DNA from 4 places in the Agrobacterium sp. 5Ca39 genome. Region 1 is predicted to be linked to each of the others. Evidence: riboswitches for the same ligand, from Rfam matches in the RefSeq annotation. Region 1 holds a riboswitch; each other region holds the start of a gene.
The links. A riboswitch is a leader RNA that binds a small molecule or an ion and turns the genes downstream of it on or off. The one in region 1 is predicted to bind cobalamin.

Region 1 (4,938 bases):
TTCCGCAAATGAGACGATCCGGGCTCAGGACATTGCCCAGCAGGCACCGATCCTGCAATTTTTCGGCGCCAATCTTCGTATAGGCAATGCGGTCTTCACCTACGGCGTCATCGCCATGGTTCTGCTTGTTGCTCTGCTCTGGTATGTCCTGAACCGCACCGCCTGGGGCCGCCATCTTTATGCCGTGGGTGACGATCCGGATGCCGCAGAGCTCGCCGGTGTCAATGTCAAACGTATGCTGACCACTGTTTACACCCTGTCAGGCCTCATCTGCGCCTTTGCCGGTTGGGCTCTCATCGGCCGCATCGGGTCGGTTTCGCCGACTGCTGGCCAATTCGCCAATATCGAATCCATCACGGCGGTGGTTATCGGCGGTTTATCACTGTTCGGTGGACGCGGCTCCATCATGGGCATGATCTTCGGCGCCCTGATCGTCGGCGTCTTTTCGCTCGGCCTCAGGCTTATCGGGACAGACCCGCAATGGACCTATTTGTTGATCGGCGTCCTCATCATCTTGGCTGTCGCAATCGACCAGTGGATCAGAAAGGTAGCAGGCTGATGACAAAAGAACCCATTCTCACAGCACGCAATCTCGTTAAGCGCTATGGCCGTGTAACGGCCCTGGATCACGCCGATTTCGATCTCTATCCGGGCGAAATCCTGGCCGTGATCGGCGACAACGGCGCCGGAAAATCCTCTCTCATCAAGGCGATTTCAGGCGCGGTTACGCCCGATGAGGGGGAAATCCGGCTGGAGGGCCAGCCTGTGCAGTTCCGTTCGCCGATTGAGGCGCGCAAGGCGGGTATTGAAACCGTCTATCAAAACCTGGCCTTGTCTCCTGCACTTTCCATAGCCGACAATATGTTTCTTGGCCGGGAAATCCGTAAGCCCGGCATACAGGGCAGCCTCTTCCGCGCGCTGGATCGTCCGGCCATGGAAAAATTCGCCCGCGAAAAACTGTCGGAACTCGGCCTGATGACGATCCAGAACATCAATCAGGCGGTGGAAACCCTCTCGGGCGGTCAGCGCCAGGGCGTCGCCGTGGCACGTGCAGCCGCCTTCGGTTCCAAGGTCGTGATCCTCGACGAACCGACTGCCGCGCTTGGGGTCAAGGAAAGCCGCCGTGTCCTGGAACTTATTCTCGACGTGCGTTCCCGCGGCCTGCCGATCGTTCTGATTTCGCATAACATGCCGCATGTTTTCGAGGTTGCCGACCGCATCCATATCCATCGGCTTGGCAAGCGCCTGTGCGTCATTAATCCGAAGGACTATTCCATGTCGGATGCCGTCGCCTTCATGACCGGCGCCAAGGAAGCACCGAAGGAAACGCTTGCCGCATGACGCTGAAGCTTGAGACGATCGTCGAAGAGGTTCTTCAGCGGGCAGAAGGCCACTCCCGTTTCATCGTCGCGATTGCCGGTCCCCCTGGGGCCGGCAAATCCACGTTGGCGGATGCTCTTTGCGACGCCTTGCGCGCACGGGGCGAAACGGCCGCCATTCTGCCCATGGACGGCTTCCATATGGACAATGGCATCCTCGAAGAGCGAGGACTGCTGCCAAGGAAGGGTGCGCCGGAAACATTCGATGTGCGTGGCTTCCTCGATATCGTCTCCGCCGTTCGCAAGGGCGGGCAGGAGGTGCTTGTCCCGGTGTTTGATCGCTCCCGTGAAATCGCCATTGCGTCTGCCCGTGCGATTGCTCCGGAAACACGCTTCATCCTCGCCGAGGGCAATTATCTGCTGCTGAACGAAGCGCCCTGGACAAACCTTTCCGGAAGCTTTGATCTCACTATCTTCGTGGGTCCGTCCGTCGCGGTGCTGGAAGAGAGGCTGCGAAACAGATGGCTGGGTTATGGTCTCGATGCAGCTCAGATCCACGCCAAGCTTTTCGCAAACGATCTTCCCAACGGGAAGAGGGTGATCGAAAACGCCCGTCCCGCCGATATCCATATCGATATCTGGGAATAGATTAAGATCTTCATCTCCCGCGCGGTGTGTCCGGCCTGCCGTTAAGTCATTGTTGACCATGCGTTGAATCTTTTTGATCCACAGGGCGGGGCTTTTGTGTGTCTATTTATTGACGAGAAAATTTCCTCATATACTATATGTGGTGTTCGAGGTTCTTCCGATTCGCAAGGATTGGGAGCTAAGACGGGAATTCGGTGCGTGACGCCATCGTGGTGAAGCAAGGCCGAAACTGCCCCCGCAACTGTAAGCGGCGAGCATCGTTCCGATTTGAGTCACTGGAGCTGAGCGCTCCGGGAAGGCCGGAATAGATGTTGTGACCCGCAAGTCAGGAGACCTGCCTTGAGCGCAAACGTCCACGGGCGGGGTGTCCGGAGGAAGGTGTAGACGCAGATGATTTGCGTGCGCCCTTTTCTGCCCCCTCCAGAACAAGCTTCGGGGTGAAGTCATGCCAGTGCATATTTTTGAGTTGCTACGCTCGTCTGCGTAGGGAGTGATTTTTCTGCGGCTTTCAGCAGTTCCAGGAGAACCCAGTCGGATTTCCCAAGGAAACTCCGAGAGAGCACGCCCCACCTGAATGACAAAACCACCGCCGCCCGATTGCGATTGCAATCGGCAACGCTTTGCCGCGTCCAAAATGGCTTCGAAAGGGAAATTATGACCATCACCGTTTACAGCAAACCCGCCTGCGTCCAGTGCACCGCCACCTATCGCGCACTCGACCGCATAGGCGTTCCCTATGAGATCGTCGATATTTCCGAAGATGCTGACGCTCTCGATCATGTCCGTGGTCTCGGTTACATGCAGGTTCCGGTGGTGGTTGCCGGTGAACGCCATTGGGCGGGGTTCCGGCCGGACATGATCGGCTCGATCGGCTGAGGCGGCAGGCGATGGGTCTGATCGTCTATTATTCCAGTCGTTCCGAAAACACCCATCGTTTCCTTCTGAAACTGGGGCGGCGGTTGCTTCGCCTGCCGCTCGGCGCTGAGGATGACGTGCCTCAGGTGTCGGAACCCTATGTGCTCGTCACGCCCACCTATGGCGGCGGCGGCACCAAGGGTGCCGTGCCGAAGCCGGTCATCCGGTTTTTAAACGAGCCCTCCAACCGCAATCTCATTCGCGGCGTCATCGCGGCGGGAAACACCAATTTTGGCGCAGCTTTCGCATCCGCCGGAGATATCGTCTCGCGCAAATGCGCAGTGCCGTTTCTCTATCGCTTCGAGCTTCTCGGCACTGAGGAGGATGTCGCCAACGTCAAACATGGATTGGAACGATTTTGGACACGCTGACCGCTAGCGCGCTGCGCAAGGACACCAAACAGCCAACAGCCGCAAGCCAGACGCCGCTCGATGCAGGCCTGGACTACCACGCGCTGAACGCGATGTTGAACCTTTATGACGAGAACGGAAAAATCCAGCTCGACAAGGATCGTCTTGCTGCCCGTCAATATTTCCTCCAGCACGTCAACCAGAACACGGTGTTTTTCCATAACCTCAGGGAAAAGCTCGATTATCTGGTAGCGGAGGGCTACTACGAACAGGAGGTGCTGGACCAGTATTCCTTCAATTTCGTTCGTGACCTCTATGACGAGGCCTATGCCCGGAAGTTTCGCTTTCCGACCTTCCTCGGTGCGTTCAAATATTACACCTCCTACACGCTGAAGACTTTCGACGGAAAACGTTATCTGGAGCGTTACGAGGATCGCGTCTGCATGGTGGCGCTTTCCCTTGCGCGCGGTGATGAGCAGCTGGCACGCAATCTGGTCGACGAGATCATTTCCGGCCGCTTCCAGCCGGCGACCCCGACGTTCCTGAACGCGGGCAAGAAGAGCCGCGGCGAGCTGGTCTCCTGTTTCCTGCTGCGCGTGGAAGACAATATGGAAAGCATCGGCCGCTCCATCAATTCGGCGCTGCAGCTCTCCAAGCGTGGTGGCGGCGTTGCCCTTTCACTGACCAATATTCGCGAGGCTGGCGCGCCGATCAAACAGATCGAAAACCAGTCCTCCGGTGTCATACCCGTGATGAAGCTACTGGAAGATTCGTTTTCCTATGCCAACCAGCTCGGCGCCCGCCAGGGCGCGGGTGCTGTCTATCTGCATGCCCACCACCCCGACATCATGCGTTTCCTCGATACCAAGCGTGAAAACGCCGACGAAAAAATCCGCATCAAGACCCTGTCGCTCGGCGTTGTCATCCCCGACATCACCTTCGAGCTCGCCCGCAACAACGAGGATATGTATCTGTTCTCCCCCTATGATGTGGAGCGGGTCTACGGCGTGCCCTTCACCGAAATCTCGGTGACGGAAAAATACCACGAGATGGTCGCCGACAGCCGCATCCGCAAGAAGAAGATCAAGGCGCGCGAATTCTTCCAGGTGATCGCCGAAATCCAGTTCGAGAGCGGTTATCCCTACATCATGTTTGAGGATACGGTGAACCGCGCCAATCCGATTGCCGGTCGCATCAGCATGAGCAATCTCTGCTCGGAAATCCTGCAGGTCAGCGAAGCGAGCGCGTTCAACGCCGATCTCTCCTATAGTCACATGGGCAAGGATATTTCCTGCAATCTCGGTTCATTGAATATCGCCGCGGCAATGGATTCGGCCGATTTCGGGAAGACCATTGAAACCTCCATCAGGGCACTGACGGCGGTGTCGGACATGAGCCATATCTCCTCCGTTCCGTCTGTTGAAAAGGGAAATGACGAAAGCCATGCCATCGGGCTCGGTCAGATGAACCTGCACGGTTATCTGGCGCGCGAGCGCATCTTTTATGGCTCGGAGGAAGGCATAGATTTCACCAATATCTATTTCTACACCGTGACGTATCACGCTATCCGCGCCAGCAACCGGCTGGCGGTGGAAAGAGGCCAGAGCTTCAAGGGCTTTGAAAACTCCCAATATGCCTCGGGCGAATATTTCGACAAATATACCGACCGGGAATGGTTGCCCGCGACGGAAAAGGTCCGCGACTTG
Region 2 (4,938 bases), 100 kb from region 1:
ATCCAGTTCAGGCAGCACAATATGCATGGCTAGATCGGACGGGTTTAGTCCACGCGCATTCGCCGCCCAGCCGTCGCGGCGGGTCGTCGCCATGGCGACCTGGAAAACGGGAACGCCAAGCCGATCGAACAGCGTATGGCCATCGGCATCGCTCTGACTGGCAAAGGCCGTCGCAGCAAGGATGGCAGCGGGCTGAATATCTCTCAGCGCCTTTTCGAGAAAGCGAAGGGCATCGCCATCCTTCAGGCCGCTGACAAAAATCGGCACCGGGGAGAAACCGCGCTCGCAAAGCGCGTGAAAGAGCGCATCCACCGGCGCTGCATCCGCAGCCAGCAACATGGAGCGATAAAAGACAATAGGCAGAACGGGCGCGGCAGCCGGGAAGCCAGAGCAGGCCTCCATTTTCCCTAACACCCCCACCCCCGGCCGATAAAAGCCGGCTTTCGGCAATGGTTCAGCTTCTATCATCGGCCATGCGTCATCTCTTGCCAGAGCGGCGAGGCCACCGGCAAGACGACCCATATTATCTCTTCCGCCTTCGCGGAAAAAGGAAAGGACGGATGCCAGGATGTGTGTGTCCACGGTCGACGCCGCTTCGAGCTTTTCGTCCCTTTCACTGCATTCGCCGGGCAGAAGCAGAAGCTTTATCCCACGTCGGCGCGCCATGCTGGAAAGCTGATCGACTCCATAACGCCAGCGTTCCGCTCCACCGAGGATTCGGACAAGGATGACCGTGGCATGCTCCGCCGTCTTTTCGATCCACAGGTCAACCGACATGGGATGGCGAAGCTCGGCGAGGTTTGCGGCGGACAGGCTGGGGAGCACACTGTCCGCCTGTCGCCACGCCTGCTCAAGCCCGGCAAGATCGCTTGTCGAAAACGACAGCATCACCACATCCGATCGAGGCTGGTTGAGGTCAACCGGCTCGATCAGATCGTCGAGAGACGAGGATGTGGTGGCAAGAATATGCATCGTCAGGCGGCCAGCATCTGTTCGATCTTTTCGCGATTGATGCCCTTTTCGCCGATAATGACCAGTCGGCTGCGGCGCTGCTCGCCCGCTGCCCAGGGGCGGTCGTAATAATGATTGACCCGGCTTCCGACCGCCTGCACCTGCAGACGCATGGGCTTGGCGGAAACTTCGACAAAGCCCTTGATGCGCAGGACGTTTTCAGCCGCAGCCGTTTCGGCAATGCGCGCCGCCAGTGCTTCCGGATCGGCCACAGCCGGCAGGTCGATGACGAAGCTGTCGAAATCGTCGTGTTCATGGTCGAGTTCACCGTCATGGTGGGTGCGGCGGTTTTCGATATCCTCTTCAACGGCAAGACCAAGACCGATCAGCACGGCGGGGTCGATGGCGCCATTGGAGGCCACAACGATCTTCGCGGCCTTCGGCAGATGTTCGAGCACATGCGCCCTCGCCTTGTCGAGGCCGGCTTCATCAAGGAGATCGGCCTTCGTGAGAACGATGAGATCGGCGCAGGCGACCTGGTCCTCGAAAACTTCCTCAACCGGATCATCGTGATCAAGCGCCTCGTCATTGGCCCTCTGAGCAGCGAGCGCCTCCATGTCGTGCGCGACCTTTCCTTCAGCAAGGGCGGCGCCATCCACCACGGCCACGACGGCGTCCACGGTCACGCGGCTCTTGATGGCCGGCCATTGGAAAGCCTGGACCAGCGGCTTAGGCAGGGCAAGACCAGAGGTCTCGATCAGGATATGCTCCACCTTCGTCTGGCGGCTGAGAATTTGTTCGATCGCGGGCTGGAAATCGTCAGCCACCGTGCAGCAGATACAGCCGTTGGCCAGTTCGACGATGTTTTCTTCGGGGCAGCTTTCAATGCCGCAGCCTTTCAGGATTTCGCCGTCGATACCGATATCGCCGAATTCATTGACGATGATTGCGAGCCGCTTGCCGTCCAGCTTTTCCAGAAGACCCCGCAACAGCGTCGTTTTTCCCGCCCCTAGAAAACCGGTGACGATGGTGCAGGGAACGCGGTCCAGATGGTTGCTCATGATCTCTCCTCGGTAAAATCGAATGGGGGAATGCGCGCCACCATGCCGCGCTTTAATGGTTCGGGGCGGCCGCGCCAGGGCATCAGGCCATCTGAAGACGCAGAAAGAAGCCGCGCGCCGGTCAGCAGGTCCCCTGCATCGTCGGGTGTCAGCCCACCAAACACATAGGACCAGCCATTGGCGCTGCGCAGCACGGCACTGAGGCCACGTTTGCAGTTGGCGAGACAATTGACGGAACGGACCGCGATGCCGGACGCTTCCGCCTCTGCGGTGACGGCCTCGGCAAGACGTGAACCGGCACGTGGCTCGGCGCTGGGATCAGCTTCGTCGCGACAGCTTCGGCAAACGAAAACGACCACACCGGACGCCGTTTCATCCTGCGCGTTTCCACCAGCAAATGAAGATGTCGCTGAAATATCCAAACCGTATCGTTCCCGCGCCAAGTCAAATTCTTCGGGGTGCGGATATCGAAAACGGTATGCGCACAGGCACAGACCGGCTGTTCGACGTTATCGACTGACCGGAGCACCCCGCCCGGTAGACGTTTTTCCTGAAGCGGCAGGTCTCCTGGCTTGCGGCTCGATGAGCGCCCGGACACCGCCTTCCCGAACCGTCTCTCTGGTCCAGTGGCTTTACGGTGCGGGCTTGCCGCTTACAGTTGCGGGGGCAGCCACGGAATGACCCGTTTCAGGGTGGAACCGTGTTCCCTCTTAGCTTTTCCCGTTGCCGGGGAAAGACCGTCAGTTCCTTACCCTTAGGCCGAACGGGCTTTGGGGTCAATGCCGCCCCCCTGTGGCTCGCGCATTGCCGGGTGCGGCAAATTGGGTATAGTCGCCGCTCCGAAGGGCAGGGATAAGTTCCCGGCTGCTGGAGTGAAGAAGGAATATGCGATGACACGCGACATCAGCGACAACGAAGCCGAGCGCCATCGGCAGAAAATGGTCAACCGCAAGACGGTGCAGGATGCCGAAGTCGCGGCAAAGACCATCGAAAAAGGTCTGCTGATGATCAATACCGGCCCCGGCAAGGGCAAGTCCACGGCCGCCTTCGGCCTTGCGTTGCGTATGCTCGGCATCGGGCGCAGGGTCGGCGTCGTGCAATTCATCAAGGGTGCATGGTCGACCGGCGAACAGCAGGCGCTGGCTCTGTTCGGTGACAAGGTGGTGTGGCGTACCATGGGTGAAGGCTTCACCTGGGATACGCAGGATCTGAAGCGCGATGTTGCCGCTGCCGCGAAGGCGTGGGAAGAAGCCGTGACACTGATGGCTGACCAGACGATCGGCCTGCTGATACTCGACGAACTGAATATCGCATTGCGTTATGATTACCTGCCGCTTGACGAGGTCGTGACGACGCTGGCCAGCCGTCGGCCCGATCTGCACATCATCGTCACCGGCCGCAATGCCAAGCAACCGCTGATCGACGCCGCCGACATGGTGACGGAGATGACGCTGGTAAAACATCATTTCAAGGCGGGCGTGAAAGCACAGCCAGGGATAGAATTCTGACATGGCCGCACGGGTTCTGATGTTTCAGGGAACCGGCTCGGATGTCGGCAAATCGCTGATGGTGGCCGGTCTAGCCCGCGCCTTCGTCAGGCGCGGCCTGTCCGTCATGCCGTTCAAACCACAGAACATGTCGAATAATGCGGCCGTTACCGCCGACGGCGGCGAGATCGGCCGAGCACAGGCGCTGCAGGCGCGGGCCGCTGGCGTACCCCTCTCTGTCCACATGAATCCGGTTCTTCTGAAACCGCAGAGCGAGACCGGGGCACAGGTGGTGGTTCAGGGCAAAATCGCCGGCAATGCCAGGGCAGCCGATTACCAGCACCTGAAAGCCGGGTTGATGCCGCGCGTGCTGGATAGCTTCAACCGCCTGAAACAACAGGCCGATCTGGTGCTGGTGGAGGGGGCGGGCAGCGCATCCGAAATCAATCTGCGTGCCAATGATATCGCCAATATGGGGTTTGCGAGAGCGGCTGACGCGCCTGTGATCCTCATCGGCGATATTGACCGCGGCGGCGTCATCGCCAGCCTTGTCGGTACCAAAGTCGTACTCGAACCTGACGATGCGGCGATGATCGAAGGTTTCATCGTCAACCGCTTTCGCGGTGATCCCGCGTTGTTTTCGGACGGCATGCGGATAATTCAGAAAAGGACAGGCTGGGCCTCGATAGGCCTTCTGCCGCATTTCTCCGATGCCACGAAACTGCCGGCTGAGGACGCGCTCGGTCTTTCCGGCCCGGCTGAGCGAAAACCCGGCGCAAAGATCCGCATCGCCGTGCCGATCCTGCCGCACATTTCCAATTTCGATGATCTCGACCCTCTGGACATGGAGCCGGACGTGGAACTGATCCGCGTGCGGCCGGGCGAGACCATTCCCGCCGATTGCCGGCTGGTTTTGCTGTGCGGTTCAAAATCCACCATTGCCGATCTCGCCGTGCTGAAAGATGCGGGTCTGGACATCGACATAAAGGCGCATGTGCGCCGCGGCGGCTACGTTCTCGGCCTTTGCGGTGGCTACCAGATGCTCGGAAAAACCGTTGCGGATCCTGACGGTATCGAGGGATCACCTGCGACTGTGGACGGGCTCGGCCTGCTTGATGTCGACACGGTTTTGACGGGTGACAAGCGACTCGTTTCCGTTCAAGGCGTGAGCTTTGATGGTGTTGGTTTATCCGGCTACGAAATGCATGTGGGGAAAACCACGGGAGCAGCAGGCAATCTGGTGTTTTCGACGATCGACGGGCATTACGATGGAAGCATCTCACCCGACGGCCGTGTCTTCGGCACCTATATTCACGGCCTTTTTGCTCATGATAGCCAGCGCGGCGCATGGTTGGAGCGTCTCGGCGGGTGCGGCACCGACCTGAACTATGATGCGCAGGTGGATGCGGTTCTCGACCGTCTGGCTGCGCATATGGAAC
Region 3 (4,938 bases), on a different replicon from region 1:
CGAATGTGCGAAAAGCCGCTTCCATCAACCGTCGCAACGCATTCCACTCCGAAGACGGACGCTATCGTTGCCGGCGTCAGGACTTCGCGCGGCGCGCCGATGGCGATCATCTCACCGCGATGCATAATGGCGACGCGGTCGCAAAACATGGCGGCGTGATTGAGATCATGAAGGGCCGCCACAACGGTCAATCCCTGCCGGCGCACCAGATCGAGCAAGCCGATCTGGTGGCCGATGTCGAGGTGATTGGTAGGCTCGTCCAGCAGCAGAATATTGGGCTCCTGCGCCAATGCGCGGGCGATATGCAGTCGCTGGCGCTCACCACCGGAAAGGTGGTGCCAGCTGCGCTCCGCCTTGTCGGCCATGTCGACATTATCGAGCGCGGCCTCGACGATCGCGTCGTCATGCGAAGACCACGCCGAAAGTGGACCGAGATAGGGCGTGCGCCCCAATTCCACCGCCTGTCGTGCCGTGATGCGCTCGGTGGTTTCGGCCTGCTGCTCCACAAAAGCCAGCCGGCGAGCGAGTTCACGCCGTCCGAGGGAGGCGAGCGGATCGCCGCCGAGCATGACGTGACCCTGGCGCGGCTTGCGGATGCCGGCCAGCATGGAGAGCAGCGTGCTTTTACCGGACCCATTCGGGCCGATTATGCCGAGAAACTCTCCGGAGCCGACATCGAGCGAGACACCGCGTACGATGTCGATATTGCCTGCGCGAAATTTCAGGTCATGAGCGGATAGCTTCACGAACGTCCCCTCTTCTGTCCGAGGATGAAGGCGAAGGCGGGCGCGCCGACGAGCGCGGTGATAACGCCGATGGGCAGCACCTGCCCGGGAATGACGATGCGGGAGAGAATATCGGCGATGATCATGAATACCGCACCGGTCAATGCTGTCACCGGCAGCAGCAGCCCATGGCGGACGCCGACGAAGATGCGTGCCGCGTGGGGAATGACGAGGCCGACAAAGCCGATGGACCCGACCAGCGAGACCATCACCGCCGTCATGATCGCCGAAACCGAGATCAGTACTGCATAGGTCCGCCGCACCGGAATGCCGAGCGAGGCGGCCGCCTGCCCGCCGAAGGCGAAAGCATCAAGCGCCCGGGCGTGCCAGAGGCAAACCGCAAGACCGGCAACACTGACCGGCAGGGCCAGCCACACATCCGGCCAGCGCACGCCCGAGAGGTTCCCCAGCAGCCAGAACATGATACCGCGCGCCTGTTCGGCATTGGCGGATTTGGTGACGATGAAGGACGTCATGGCATTGAACAGTTGCGAACCGGCCACCCCGGCCAGGATGATGGCACTGTTGCCGTGCCCTGCACGCACCGCCAGAAGACTGACAAGCGAGAATGCGACGAAGGCACCGATCAGTGCCCCCGCCGGCATTGTCAGAAAGCCCGCCCCAAAGCCGAGAAGGGCCACGCCCACCGCTCCGGTGGAGGCCCCCGCGGAAATACCGAGAATATAGGGGTCGGCAAGCGGGTTGCGCAGCAGCGATTGCAGAACCGCGCCGGCAAGCGCCAGCGAAGCCCCGCAGCAGGCGGCCACGACGGCGCGGCTGAGACGATAGCTCCACACAATTCCCTCATCCAGCGGCTCCAGCGGATAACCGGCGTCAAACACCCGGTTGGCGATGGTTTTCGCCACCACATCGAATGGAATGGCGGTTTCGCCGATGGCCGCCCCGGCCATCAGCGCGCCGAGCAGCAGGGCGAGCGCGGCAAAAACCAGCCCTCCTCTGCCGAGATGGATTGAAAACCCGCTCACTTGGCGAGACCGGCAGCCGAAATTGCCTCAGCCAGCGTTTCAATGCCTTCGATCGTCCGGATGGTCGGGTTCATCGCCTGGGCATCCATCTCGAAGACGTGACCTTCCTTGACAGCTGGCATGATGCTGGCCACGGGATCGGTGGCGAGGAATTTCTGCTTGACGGCGATGTCGTCAGCCGGGAAACGGCGGCGGTCCATCTTTCCGGCCACAATCACCGAAGGATTGGTCTTGGCGATGGTTTCCCAACCGACCGTTGGCCATTCTTCGTCGCTCTCGATCACATTCTTCAGGCCGAGCGCCGACATGATGTAGCCGGGCGCGCCATTGCGGCCCGCCACATAGGGATCGATATCCAGTTCCGCGCTGGAGAACCAGAACACGGCGGAAAGCTTGCCGTTTGCGGAAGCAATCTTCGCGCGGGCAGCCTCTTCCCTTTTCTTGAGATCATTGACCACTTCTTCGCCGCGATCCTGGACGTTGAAAATCTGCGCAAGGTCGCGGATTTCCTGATAGATCAAATCCATTGTGAAGCCGGTCTTGCGCACGCCGTCGCCGCCCCCGGAATTGTCCTTGCCCACGCAATCTGCCGGCGAGGTGTAAACAGGAATGCCGAGTTCGGCGAATTGCGCCGGCGTACCGACAACGCCCTCGGGGCCGATCTGCCACTGGAACTGTGTTGTGACGAGGTCCGGCCTCTTTCCGACGACGGCCTCGAAGCTTGGATCATTGTCGGCCAGACGCTCCACCCTGGAATTGGCCTGCTCATAGCCCGCAAGGACCGGGCCGATCCACAGGGCCGTGCCAACGACCTTGTCGGCCAGCCCGAGCAGATAAAGAACCTCAGTCGTGCTCTGGCCGACGGAGACGGCGCGGGCGGGCGGCTGCTTGAAAGTGATGTCGTGACCGCAGCTTTTGATTGTCAAGGGATATACCGTTTCCGCAGCATTGGCGGTGGCGGCGGGCAGAACTGCAAGCGTAGCAGCGAGAAAGCCGGCGCGGACCGGCAGGCGTCCAGAATGAAACATGTGTTCTCCAATCGAAATGAAATCGCTTGTTCCAGAGCAGCGGCGTCAGAGCGCGCAGCAACCACGGAACGTCTTGTACGGAGAACGGTAACAGGACGCAAACCAAATGTTATGAAATAACATTACAATCTCCTCTTCCGGGCTTCCCCGCCCGTAACGATGGTTTATATTTTGACGGCAGGTCTCCTGACTCACGGATTTGCGCCTTTCATCTGCCTTCCCGCATTCCGGAGAATGCAGTGGCATGACGCCATCTGCGTCACGAGGATGAGCGGCAATCCGCTTACAGTTGCGGGGGCAGCCACGGCATTGGGCGATAATCATCACCCGCACCGTGTTCCCTATTAATCCCTTCGCCTTTCGGCTGCAGGAACCGTCGCTTTCTCACATAAGGGTCAAGGGGCAGTGCGTCAATCATCAAAGCATGTTTCTAGCGCAGCGGAACGCATCGCGTCGGGCGACGCCCGAAACAGGACCACCACATAATCAGTCGAATTGAGGCGGTTCAAAACTGCGCTTCAGCACAGCGATGGACCCGCAAGGGCGAAAATCCTCGCCGGACCCGAACCCGCAGGCTGCGGCGCCTGTTTCGACATGGTGGTAAGAGTTTCGATCACGACCAGGCCGGATTGCGTCAGAAAATCGGTCAATACGCTCTGGTCTTGCACGGCATCCAGACGGACGAGCTGATCGTCCAGATCGGCAAAATGCCGACTCACCAGCGCGACCGCATCTTTCTCCTCAACTGCGACGACCGGACCGACGATGTGACCTCGCCCGGCCGCCCGCCGCAGCGCGAAAGCCACCAGACGATCGACCTCGAAAAGGCCATAGCCAGTATTGTCGCGCAGAAGACGTTGCAGCACGCCCCGCCTCGATACGCCCAAAGCCACCCGGTCAATCGTCACGACCGCCGACAAATGATCTTCCGAGAGGGGCTCGATCCGTTGCTTTCTGCCAAGCCCCGGTGTCTGCACGGGGGAGCGCGCCCTGCCCCTGAACAACTGCACCTTTTCCGCATCTCCGGAAAAGCCGAGCCCTGCAAAAAGACGACGTGACACGCCCGTGGCGTTCAGCCGCAAGACGGTTGCCGGGTATTTTGCCAGAAGCTGCCGCACCAGCCAGGGCGCCACGCCACGCCCCTGCAGACGTGGCGATACGATGACCATGCCGAGCGTCGCGAAACCCTGATCATAGGGAAAGAGCATCGCTGTCGCGACAACACGGTCGATCTCGTCCAGCGCAGCGAGACCGACACCGCATTGCCTCAGGAAACACCATTCATTGGCGTGATAGCGCCATCCGACCGCCATGGAGAGGGCGTGCAGACGATCTGCCTCCACATCGGCAATATCCACGGTCCGCAACTCGAAACTATCGACTTTGAGCAGCTCCATCGCAAACGGCTCTCACTCCCTCCAGCGCGGGGAACCAGCGTTCCCGGCGTCCAAGCCATGACGTCCGAGGATAACGAGCCATGCCAGCACGAATTTTCTGAAAGCACTGGAAGGACACAACAATCTACCGAAATACCTCGCTTTTCAGCAGATAAACGCCTTCGGCCGTTCTAAGCTTTTGCAATGAGCAATGCGGCCATCATAACGGGCCAATGGGGACGACCATGAACGCAATCGAAATCCTTGAGCGTCTCGTCGCCTTTCCGTCAGTGGTGGGAACGGCCAATGGCGACATTGCCGGATGGATTGCCGAATATTTGGAAAGCCATGGCGCAAGAGTATCCGTGATTCCGGGGCCGGAGGGAGACCGCGCCAATCTCTTCGCCACCTTCGGACCGGCCGATCGGGCCGGTTACATTCTGTCCGGCCACATGGATGTGGTACCCGCCGGAGAACCGGAATGGTCTTCCGATCCTTTCCGGCTGAGAACGGAAAACGACAGGCTTTACGGACGCGGGACGACCGACATGAAAGGTTTTCTGGCAACCGTCCTCGCCGCAGCCCCTGCCTATTCGCGCATGACGCTTCAGCGCCCCGTGCATATCGCCTTTTCCTACGACGAGGAGGCAGGTTGCCGCGGTGTTCCCCATCTCATCGCGCGCCTGCCGGAACTGTGCGCGCCACCGGCGGGCGCCATTATCGGCGAGCCCAGCAATTTGCGTTCCGTGCGTGCCCACAAGGG
Region 4 (4,938 bases), 790 kb from region 1:
GGCTTACATGGTCTGGATCGGAATCGGCCTGGTGCGCAGTGCGATTGTCGTGAACGGCGATGAGGCTGAGGCAAGCGCTTCGGTTAAAAAGGCATTCTGGCGGGCGGTGTTGACCTGCCTGTCAAACCCGAAGGCCTACCTGTTCATGATGGCCGTCTACCCACAGTTTCTCAAACCCGCCTATGGACCGATCTGGATGCAGGGGCTGGTGATGGGTGCGATGGTGGCGGTAACGCAGTTCACCGTTTATGGCGCGCTGGCGCTGACGGCGGATAGAAGCCGCGCATGGCTCGTTTCCTCTCCCGCGGCTACGATCGTCATCGGCCGCATCGCCGGTTTCATGCTGATCGCCGCAGCACTTCTCACATTGTGGGAAGCCTTGTCTTAGGCTTCTGTTTTCACGATGGAATTCACCGCAATGTGACTTCTTTTCGCCATGTGGAAAGGGCATCCTCGCGGCGTTCCATCAAGCGTCCGGCGCCCGCCGGAATCAAGGAGAGAGTGTATGAAACTGAAAACAATCGCAGCGGCCACGCTGTTCGGCTGTCTTTGCGCCGGAGCGGTCTATGCTGCCGGCGAAGTCGAAAAACGTGAAGGCATGATGAAGCAGATCGGTGGCTCCATGGGAGCGCTCGCCGCCATCTCCAAGGGCCAGAAGCCTTTCGACGCCGAAGCCGTCAAGGCCGCCGTGACGACCATCAGCACCAATGCCAAGGCTTTCCCCGACCAGTTCCCCGCCGGCACCGAGACCGGCAGCGCGGCAGCGCCCGCGATCTGGGAAAACTTTGAGGACTTCAAGGCCAAGTCCGCCAAGCTCGGCGCAGATGCGGATAAGATTCTCGCCAATCTCCCCACCGATCAGGCGGGTGTAACCACCGCCATGCAGACGTTGGGCGCCGATTGCGGCACCTGCCACCAGACCTATCGCCTGAAGAAATAATCGAACGAGTTTGAAACGCCGCTCCCGGGCGGCGTTTTTCCGTCACGAAAGACACCTGACGTTGTCAGGGGAGAATGGGGAGAGGGGCATGTCTTCCATTTGGACGAAGCTTGTGGGCGGGATCGTGGTCGCGGCCGTTGCGGGCTACGGGATTTTCGCATGGGTGACCGCGCCGCAGCGCCAGGCGCCCAGCCATTGGGTGAGCCTCGGTGAGCCGGATCTCGCCAATGGCGAGACGCTGTTCTGGGCGGGCGGCTGCGCAAGCTGTCATGCCGCGCCGGATGCTAAGGGTGAAGCGCTGTTGACGCTTTCAGGCGGGCAGGCACTGAAAAGCCCCTTCGGCACCTTTCATGTTCCAAATATTTCGTCTGATCCGCAGCACGGCATCGGCGGCTGGACGCTGGCGGAATTTGGCGATGCCATGACGCGCGGTGTGGGAAAGAACGGCGAACATCTCTATCCCTCCTTCCCCTATGCCTCTTATGCCCGGATGACGCAGAAGGACATCAATGACCTCTTCGGTTATCTGAAGGCCCTGCCGGCGAGCCAGAACGATGCGCCCGACCACGATCTGCCGTTCCCCTTCAACATGCGCATGGCGCTCGGCGGCTGGAAGTTCCTGTATTTCGACCCTTCGGCACCGCCGCGCGTCGAGCTGGCCAATGCCAATGCCGAACTTCTGCGTGGCCAATATCTGGTGGAAGGTCCGGGCCATTGCGGCGAATGCCACACGCCGCGCAATGCGCTCGGTGGCTTCCTGAAGGGCAAGTGGCTGGCCGGCGGCCCCAATCCGGAAGGCGAAGGCCGCATTCCGGACATTACCCCCGGCTCGCAAAGCATCGGAAGCTGGGCCGAGGCCGATATTTCGAGCTATCTCGAAACCGGCTTCACCCCGGAATTCGACAGTGTCGGCGGTTCCATGGTGAAGGTGCAGCAGAACATGGCGCATCTGACAGCCGAGGACCGCGACGCGATCGCCGCCTATCTGAAGGCGATCCCGGCGCGCTGAGGGTCCCGTTGGCATGCGTGCCCATTGACTCCCGTCCCCACGCGGCGGATAACAACCCTGTGATGGTTCCTTCCGGGCGTTCCGGAAGGTGAAAAGGGAACACGATAGGGAGAAATCCTCATTCGTGGCTGCCCCCGCAACTGTGAGCGGAGAGCCTGAAACGAAATGCCACTGGCAGACCCTTCGACCGAACCGGCGTTTCCGGTTGAGGCGAGGTGTTGCCGGGAAGGTGTTTCAGGTTTTGACCCGTAAGCCAGGAGACCTGCCATCACGGAAATGTCCATGCCGGCGGGGTGTCCGGAAGAGCGGAATGTCAGGGTGGCAAGATCGATGCCCCCTGTGTCAGTCTCGTATCCCCGTGGTGAAGTGTATCGCAGGCGGTCGCATGGCTTTGCCGTTCGACCGCATCCAGAGGCGCGGGGTCGCGCCGGAGAGGGGTCACCATGTCCATCCACCAGAATACGGCCAATTCAGCCGTTTCAGCAAAAACGGGCAGCTTCGCGCAATCGCTGACGGCGATCGTGCTTGGCCTGTTCGTTGTCGGTTTTGTCGGTTTCTCGCATGTGGAAGCCGTTCACAATGCCGCCCATGACACGCGTCATGCCAATGCCTTCCCCTGCCATTGAGGGGAATGTCATGTCGTCTTTTCGCAATATCGTCTTTACCGCCGTTCTCGTCGGCATCCTCGGCGGCTTAGCCGTTTCAGCCATGCAGGCTTTCGGCACCACGCCGCTCATCCTTCAGGCAGAGACCTATGAGGGCGCGGGCGGTGAAGCTGCCCACAGCCACGAGGCCACGGCGCCCGGTGCTGTGGTTCCCGCCCACGAGCACAATGAAGAGGCCTGGGCTCCGGCCGATGGTTTCGAACGCACTGCCTATACGGTTGCCGCCAATGTCCTGACCGCGATCGGTTATGCGCTGGTGCTGACCGGACTGATTTCGCTGCGCGGCACCAATGGCGGCTGGCGTGAGGGGCTTTTGTGGGGCGTTGCCGGATTTGCCGCCGTCATGCTCGCCCCGATGATCGGCCTGCCGCCGGAACTGCCGGGCAGCCCCGCCGCAGCACTTGAGGCACGGCAGATCTGGTGGCTCGCAACCGTTGCCGCAACAGCCGGCGGCATCGCGCTGATCGCCTTCCGTCGCGAACCCTGGGCGATCGTCCTGGCGCTGGTGCTGATCGTCGCGCCGCATGTGGTGGGTGCGCCCCTGCCGCCGGAAGGCGAACATGCACTGGCGCCGCTGCCGCTGGAGCGTCAGTTCATCGTCGCCGCTACGGTTACGAGCTTCGTCTTCTGGGCTTTGCTCGGAACATTGAGCACGTTTTTCCTCAACCGCTTCCAGTCGGCCTGAATCATGGAGGACGCAGCGGATTGGAGTGAGGAACTCGATGCGCTGCGTTTTGCAGTTCCCGGTCACGGCGCATACTGCGCCGTGCATCGTCTCGCCTTCAAGGCGGTACTGGGCCCGAGCCCGGCGGATGAGGCGGCTCTTGCCTTTTTCCAACACCATCAGGCCGCCTTTGTGGCGGCGGCACTCGCCAAGATCAAACGTGCAAATTTACCCGCCGGCCGCAGCCTGCATCTGAACAGCCGCGATATTCGCCGGGCGATTGCCGGGGAGGGCGGCGATCACACAGCACGTGTGTGCCGGGTGCTGGATCAGCGATAATCATCGCTGTTCTCACCTCCGTCATCCCGGCCCTGAGCCGAAATCCATCCAGCCCAAGTCCTTGGGCTGAAAGAAGTCATCTCGCCGCGCAGATGCGCGTCGGCTGGATTCCGGCTCAAGGCCGGAATGACGGGGAGTAGGGGAGTGCAAACAACCGAGGCGGCTATGCCTCAGCGATGCTCCGCCGCAAAAACCTGAAGTTCGGCCTCGGCTTCCGGACCAAAGAGGCCGAGGCTTTTCAGAATTTCCACCGCGAAACTGACCGGCGCGCTGCCGGCCGCGGTAATGATCCCGCCATCGTTGACCGCTTTCGGCTGGTCGCGGTAAAGCGTCTCGCCGCTATAGGCCGAATAGGCCCTGTGCGAAGCCAGCGAATTGCCGGTATGGGCAACGGCGTTCAGAACGCCCGTGCCTGCCAGCGCACTTGCCGCCGCGCAGATGCCGGCCACCAGTCGGTTCCTCTCGCGAAACCGGCGCACCAGTTCGCCGAGATCGGCAGCTGTTCCCTTTTCCCAGCTCAGGCCTCCGGGAATGACGAGCGCATCGATGTCAACGGCATCGAGCGCGTCATAGGATGTATCCGGCGTCACCTTCAGCCCGCCCATCGAGGTTACCGGCCGTCCGTCCGGCGTGGCATAGACGATCTCGACACCGAGATAGCTGCGCGCCGCGGCGGCAAGCAGCGCCGGCTCCCAGTCAGCAAAATCCTGGGCGAGCGCAATGGCGATCCGTGTCATGGTCGTCTCCGTGTTTTTTAATCAGGCGATGGACTGCATATAGCGCATGCCGGTCACCGGGCGAGGCGCGAAATCCATGTTTTCGTAGAAACGATGCGCCGCCACATTGCCGGTCGTGGCACTGACGGAAAGATAGTCGCAGCCGAGACGCTTGGCGATATCGCGGGCCCGGGAAACCAGATGCTGGCCGGTGCCATGGCCACGATGGCCGTCGCGCACGAAGAGATGATGGAGTTCGAGCCCGCGGCGGCCCTCTTGCGCCCTGTAGAGCGGCAGAAGCAGGGCGTAACCGATCAACGCGCCATCGGCCTCGGCCACGAGACCGTGCACCCAGGGCAGCGGGCCGAACAGGTCGCGCTCCAGTTTCGCCGGCGTGATCGCCGCCGCATCGCCGTGGTAGGAGGCCAGCAGCGTGATCATCTCGTTGAGTTCGGGCAGATCCGTCTTGCGCGCGCCACGGATGATGACGACGGGCGGTCTTTCCAGTGTCAGGGAGCTATCTTCGGTCATTTTTCGGTCCTTTGGTCTTATCGGTGCCGTCAGGACGTTTGAAAACAACAAAGCCGCCTGACGGCGGCTTGTTG

Region 2: linked by a shared signal. The riboswitch ahead of ACZ47E_RS12080 (DUF1636 family protein) and the one ahead of nrdH (glutaredoxin-like protein NrdH) in region 1 are both predicted to bind cobalamin.
Region 3: linked by a shared signal. The riboswitch ahead of ACZ47E_RS16415 (ABC transporter substrate-binding protein) and the one ahead of nrdH (glutaredoxin-like protein NrdH) in region 1 are both predicted to bind cobalamin.
Region 4: linked by a shared signal. The riboswitch ahead of ACZ47E_RS02555 (CbtB domain-containing protein) and the one ahead of nrdH (glutaredoxin-like protein NrdH) in region 1 are both predicted to bind cobalamin.

Annotation. Positions count from the first base shown of each region.
Region 1 is NZ_AP026436.1:2,564,003-2,568,940, forward strand. Features, by position in the region: gene ACZ47E_RS12530 (ABC transporter permease) at 1-559, shown strand, start outside; gene ACZ47E_RS12535 (ATP-binding cassette domain-containing protein) at 559-1,341, shown strand; gene ACZ47E_RS12540 (nucleoside triphosphate hydrolase) at 1,338-1,967, shown strand; cobalamin riboswitch at 2,100-2,323, shown strand; gene nrdH (glutaredoxin-like protein NrdH) at 2,622-2,843, shown strand; gene nrdI (class Ib ribonucleoside-diphosphate reductase assembly flavoprotein NrdI) at 2,855-3,253, shown strand; gene nrdE (class 1b ribonucleoside-diphosphate reductase subunit alpha) at 3,241-4,938, shown strand, end outside.
Region 2 is NZ_AP026436.1:2,461,252-2,466,189, forward strand. Features, by position in the region: gene cobN (cobaltochelatase subunit CobN) at 1-972, opposite strand, end outside; gene cobW (cobalamin biosynthesis protein CobW) at 975-2,012, opposite strand; gene ACZ47E_RS12080 (DUF1636 family protein) at 2,009-2,434, opposite strand; cobalamin riboswitch at 2,553-2,769, opposite strand; gene cobO (cob(I)yrinic acid a,c-diamide adenosyltransferase) at 2,903-3,520, shown strand; gene ACZ47E_RS12090 (cobyric acid synthase) at 3,522-4,938, shown strand, end outside.
Region 3 is NZ_AP026437.1:568,734-573,671, reverse strand. Features, by position in the region: gene ACZ47E_RS16425 (ABC transporter ATP-binding protein) at 1-746, opposite strand, end outside; gene ACZ47E_RS16420 (FecCD family ABC transporter permease) at 743-1,771, opposite strand; gene ACZ47E_RS16415 (ABC transporter substrate-binding protein) at 1,768-2,799, opposite strand; cobalamin riboswitch at 2,959-3,192, opposite strand; gene ACZ47E_RS16410 (GNAT family N-acetyltransferase) at 3,318-4,196, opposite strand; gene argE (acetylornithine deacetylase) at 4,421-4,938, shown strand, end outside.
Region 4 is NZ_AP026436.1:527,996-532,933, forward strand. Features, by position in the region: gene ACZ47E_RS02540 (LysE family translocator) at 1-388, shown strand, start outside; gene ACZ47E_RS02545 (c-type cytochrome) at 506-940, shown strand; gene ACZ47E_RS02550 (c-type cytochrome) at 1,029-1,949, shown strand; cobalamin riboswitch at 1,996-2,233, shown strand; gene ACZ47E_RS02555 (CbtB domain-containing protein) at 2,393-2,575, shown strand; gene ACZ47E_RS02560 (CbtA family protein) at 2,586-3,299, shown strand; gene ACZ47E_RS02565 (hypothetical protein) at 3,303-3,617, shown strand; gene ACZ47E_RS02570 (type 1 glutamine amidotransferase family protein) at 3,788-4,354, opposite strand; gene ACZ47E_RS02575 (GNAT family N-acetyltransferase) at 4,376-4,864, opposite strand.